DNA from 2 places in the Microbacterium sp. BDGP8 genome. Region 2 is predicted to be linked to the other one. Evidence: predicted binding sites of a transcription regulator. Region 2 holds the regulator's gene; the other holds the start of a gene.
The links. The regulator LexA, encoded in region 2, represses DNA repair genes until DNA is damaged. The targets are predictions, from matches to a motif close to TCGAACANNTGTTCGA.

Region 1: a site for LexA is predicted at 1,249-1,264, ahead of P6897_RS13715 (HNH endonuclease signature motif containing protein). Genes of this name have one in related genera too.

Annotation. Positions count from the first base shown of each region.
Region 1 covers NZ_CP120712.1:2,844,684-2,847,146, reverse strand. Annotated here, with positions in the region: gene P6897_RS13725 (SulP family inorganic anion transporter) at 1-300, shown strand, start outside; gene P6897_RS13720 (hypothetical protein) at 331-519, opposite strand; gene P6897_RS13715 (HNH endonuclease signature motif containing protein) at 1,299-2,463, shown strand, end outside.
Region 2 covers NZ_CP120712.1:1,084,593-1,087,055, reverse strand. Annotated here, with positions in the region: gene P6897_RS05125 (histidinol-phosphate transaminase) at 1-105, opposite strand, end outside; gene P6897_RS05120 (LysM peptidoglycan-binding domain-containing protein) at 177-536, opposite strand; gene lexA (transcriptional repressor LexA) at 793-1,458, shown strand; gene P6897_RS05110 (prolyl oligopeptidase family serine peptidase) at 1,560-2,463, shown strand, end outside.

The DNA of each region.
Region 1 (2,463 bases), 1.5 Mb from region 2:
GTCACGCGAACCCTCGACGCCGTCGGTGACGAGCCGGTCGCCCGATACGAGGTCGTCGGCGAGCTCTTCTTCGCCTCGAGCAACGACCTCACCACGCAGTTCGCGTACGCCGACGATCCCGCCCGCGTCGTCATCGACATGACCCGCTCGCACGTCTGGGACGCCTCGACGGTGGCCGCGCTCGACGCCGTCGTGAACAAGTACGAGCGGCACGGCAAGACCGTCGCGATCGAGGGACTCAACGCGACCGCATCCGCTCTGCACGGCCGCCTGAGCGGCAACGTCGTCGGCGGGCACTGACCCGCGGCCGCGCGGTTGCGGGCGGTTCGGTCAGTACGCGGTGAACGACACGAAGGATGCCGGACCGAATCGTCCGGTGGTGGGGTCGAGGTAACGCAGCCCCAACGTCACCGGTCCGGCGGTCGGCACCGAGAACCGCGAGGTGTACCGGCCGTCGGCATCGAGCGCCATCGGCTGATCGCGCCACGGCACCGCCTCGCCCACGCGGGCACGCTGCATCTGGAGATTCGGCTGTCCCGTCGCGGCCAGATCGAAACCCGCTGCGGTCGCGGGAGGCGGCGTGGTAGTGGGGCTCGGAGCGGGCGTAGGTCGCATACGCCTCGTACGAGAAGCCGTCGCAGACGATGGTCGCCGTGACGGCCTCACCGTGCGACTTGTCGGTGACGAGGATGAGGCGGGCGGGCGCCCCCTCGCGGCTGGTCGTGCCCGACGAGCACACGAAGCCGACGTCGCCGCGCTGCCATGACCGCTTGCGGGCGTTCGGCCAGCCCCACGCGACCGTGAGAGTTGCGCCGTCGATCTCGATCCATGACGGACGGATGGCATCCCGAGCGGCCTGCTGACCTCGTGCCCGCGTGCGACCGAGCGGCCACCGCGCGGGAGCGGAACCTGATCGTGCCGACCCGGGTGGGCGGCTCGGCGGACGCGGGGGTGAGGCTCGCGGTCGCGGTCGCGGCTGCGGGTGCGGGCTCCGGCGCGCGGCCGGTCGCGCCGAAGGGAAGTGCGGGTCCGGGTGCCCGATTCCGAGGGGGCCGGACGGGCGTTCATCGCAGGGTGCATGTTGATGGGACGCTCGAGGCGACGGATCGTGACGCGGAAACCCGAAAAAGTTGCGGGGGGAGCCTCGTCGGATGAGATTCGGACCGAGACTGATGGCCTGGCTCGGGGATGCTGGATCGTGGTTTCGTCGATTCCTCCCCAATCGGTCGAGCGAACCGCGTTCTCGCATCGAAGATAAGTTCGACCCGAATGTCGTAACCCGCTGCGACAATGGGAACATGACATCGAACAGCGGTCGCAGGCTCGGAGGCGAAGGCGCCTCGGGTGGGTCGTCGCACGCCGCGGCTTTCGCGGGGTTCGCTGAGGCCCTCGACCTCTTTCATGTCGGGGATGTCGCGCGAATGCGGGCGTTGGCGGAGCTGGGCAGGTCGGCTCTGCGTGAGGCGCGTCGCGACGGGGTACGAGGTATGGCGTCGGACATGGAGCTGCGTTCGGTCGCAGCCGAAGCCGCCGGGATGGCGCGACTCACCGACCGGCGCCTGCAGGGTGAGATCGACCACGCGATGACCGTCATCGATGACTACCCGGCCGTGTTCGAGGCGTGGGCCCAGCGGCGGATCGAACGTGGCCACGTGGATGTGGTCGTGCGGGTCGGCGCGAGGGTGCCCGCCGAGGTGCGCGATTCGTTCGCGGAGGCGGCGATCGCGGTGTGTGAGCGGGATGTGCCCTCCCGGGTGCGGGCAGCGTTGGATGCATTGGCGGCCCGGTTGCATACACAGAACTTCACCGAGCGACACAAGGCCGCGGCGGCGGAGCGGTGCGTGCGGGTCTTCCACGGCACGGACGGGATGTCGAACCTCGTCGCCAACCTCCCGACGGTCATCGCCGCCGGGATGCTCGACCGACTCACCCAGATGGGACAGTCGGTGAAGGATGCCCGGGCGGAGAGTGATGCCGCCGACACGCGGACGATGGATCAGCTCCGCGCAGACATTCTGGGCGACCTCGTCCTCGGCGGGGCGCCGGTGGTGGACCCGACGTATGGGATCGATCGGGCCGGTGGGCTGGGGGCGATCCGGGCACGCGTGCAGGTCGCCGTCACCGCCGAGACGCTGATGGGGCGTGACGAGAACCCCGCCGAAGCGGTGGGCGCTGCGCCGATCGATGCCGATACGGCGCGCGAGCTCGCCGGGCAGGTCAGCGAGTGGGACCGGTTGTTCATCGACCCGGTCACCCGAACCCCGATGGAGATCGACACCTACCGACCCACGGCTTCGATGAAGAAGCTCCTGATGGCACGGGATCAGCACTGCCGATTCCCCGGATGCCGCCGGGCCGCGATCCGCTGCGAGATCGACCACACGATCGACTACGCCCTCGGCGGGCACACCCACATCTTCAACCTCGCCCACCTCTGCCAACGACACCACTCCATGAAGCAAT
Region 2 (2,463 bases):
CTCGTTGACGTTCAGCGCGACCGGAAGCGGCGCCTGCGGGGCGCCGTACGGGGTGAGGCCTCGCAGATCGTCTCTGAGGGGCAGATCATCCAGACTCGGGCTCATCCCACCCATGCTAGGCCGCGTCCGAGTCCGGCGTGGCCGCACCCCAGCTTCTGCGCCGAAGACGGCGGGCTTCAGCTCGCGGCGTCGTACTCGGCGGGGATGGCGAGTGTCTGGCCTGCCTCGAGCTGACCAGAGCCGAGGGCGTTCAGCCGGATGATGGCGTCGACGACGTCACGGGGGTCGGCGGCCGGCGCCACCTCTTCAGCGATCGACCAGAGCGATTCGCCCGACATGACGGTCACCGTCGTGAACGACCCCTCGGGCGCGCCCGCCTCGTTGGACGCGAGTGCTCCCCCGCCGGAGAGCACGGCAGCGGTGACGGCGACGACGGCGGGAAGCGCGGCGATCGCTGCGATGACGCGGCGTCCACGGCGCGTCAGGCGCAGACGGGTGCGGGGGGCCGGTGCGAAGCGGGCATCGATCGTGGTCATGACATCTCCTCGGGAGCGGTAGGAAGATTCGCTCCCGCCTCTCGGCCGGGAGAGACGGGTGCGAACTTCGGTTCCGAACGTATCTTCGATATTGTGTGGTGTCAACCACCCACCGAAATCGGAGACCGATCGAAGAGACACGCGGAGCGTTCCGTGATGTCGCTGTCGGATCGGGCTACCTTTTCGACAGCGAGAGCCCACCATGAACCTCCGACATCGGGTCGGGGACGGGGCGCGACGACAGGAGACCGGCGGTATGAGCGAGAAGCCGCAGACGCGACGACGCAAGAATCTGAGCGATAAGCAGCTCGCGATCCTCGAGGTGATCCAGCACGCGATCGCCCGCAACGGCTACCCGCCGAGCATGCGCGAGATCGGCGACGCCGTCGGCCTCAAGTCGCTGTCGAGCGTCACCCACCAGCTGAACCAGCTCGAGCTGAGCGGATACCTCCGCCGCGACCCCGGCAAGACCCGCGCGATGGAGGTCCTCATCGACCTCCCCGGCACGGCCGGCGAGAACCCCGCCGACGCCGCGCCCGCCCTCGGCGACGCCGCCCTCGTGCCGCTCGTGGGCCGCATCGCGGCGGGCGTCCCGATCACCGCCGACCAGCAGGTCGAGGAGATCTTCCCCCTGCCGCGTCAGCTCGTCGGCAAGGGCGAGCTGTTCATGCTCAAGGTCGTCGGCGACTCCATGATCGACGCCGCCATCTGCGACGGCGACTGGGTCGTCGTGCGGGCACAGGCGACCGCCGACAACGGCGAGATCGTCGCGGCCATGCTCGACGGCGAGGCCACCGTCAAGACGCTCCGTCAGCGCGACGGCCACACCTGGCTCCTCCCCCGCAACTCGGCGTTCGAGCCGATCCTCGGCGATGACGCCACCATCCTCGGCAAGGTCGTCGCCGTCCTCCGCACGGTCTGACCTCGCCGCACCGACGGAACTGCGGGAGGGGATGCCGCGACTCGGCGGCATCCCCTCCCGTCGTCCGGCACGACCCGGATCCGCTCGCGTAGCGTGACGGTATGTCGCAGCAGCAACTCCCGTACGGTTCTTGGCCCTCCCCCCTGACCGCCTCGTGGGCCAGCGCGTCCTCGTTGCGCCTCGACGGCGCGCGCTTTGTCGGGGATGAGATCTGGTGGGGCGAATCCCTTCCCGATGAGGCCGGTCGCGTCGCCGTCATGCGCCGCCGCCGCGACGATTCTGTGGAGGTCGTCCTCCCCGCGCCCGGGAACGCGCGATCGCGTGTGCACGAGTATGGCGGCGGCGCCTGGACGGCGTCCGACGACGGCGAGCTGTTCTTCGTCGACAAGTCGGACCAGCGCATTCGACGCCTCCGCCCGGGCGGCGAGCCCGAGGCGCTCACCCCAGAGGAGAGCGGCACCCACTACGGCGGTCTCCGCTGGCAGCACGGCGCGCTTCTCGCGGTGCGCGAGCGCGAGCGCCCGGGGCGCACTCCCGAACGACACATCGTGCGGATCGACGGCGCGAGCAGCGATGAGAACGCCGCGAGCGGCGACGAAGCGGGAGTGACGGAGCTCGCCGGGGGCAGCGACTTTGTGGCTCAGCCGGCACTGTCACCCGACGGATCACAGCTCGCGTGGGTGGCGTGGGATCACCCGGACATGCCCTGGGACCGCACCCGCATCCGTGTCATCGAGCTCGACGCCCCGGATCGTGTCCGCGAGGTGGCCGGCGGCAGCACGGCCGCGCTGCAGCCGGAATGGACATCCGACGGCCAGCTGTTGCTGCTCGACGAGCCGACGGGGCGCTGGAACCTCCATCGCGTCGACCCCGCGACCGGCGCGGCACCCGTCGCGGTCTCCCCCGCCGACGCCGACACGGGTGGTGGCCTGTGGGTCCTCGGCACCCGGTGGTACGCGCCGCTCGACGACGGCCGCGTCGTGGCCGTCCGCACGCACGGCTCGG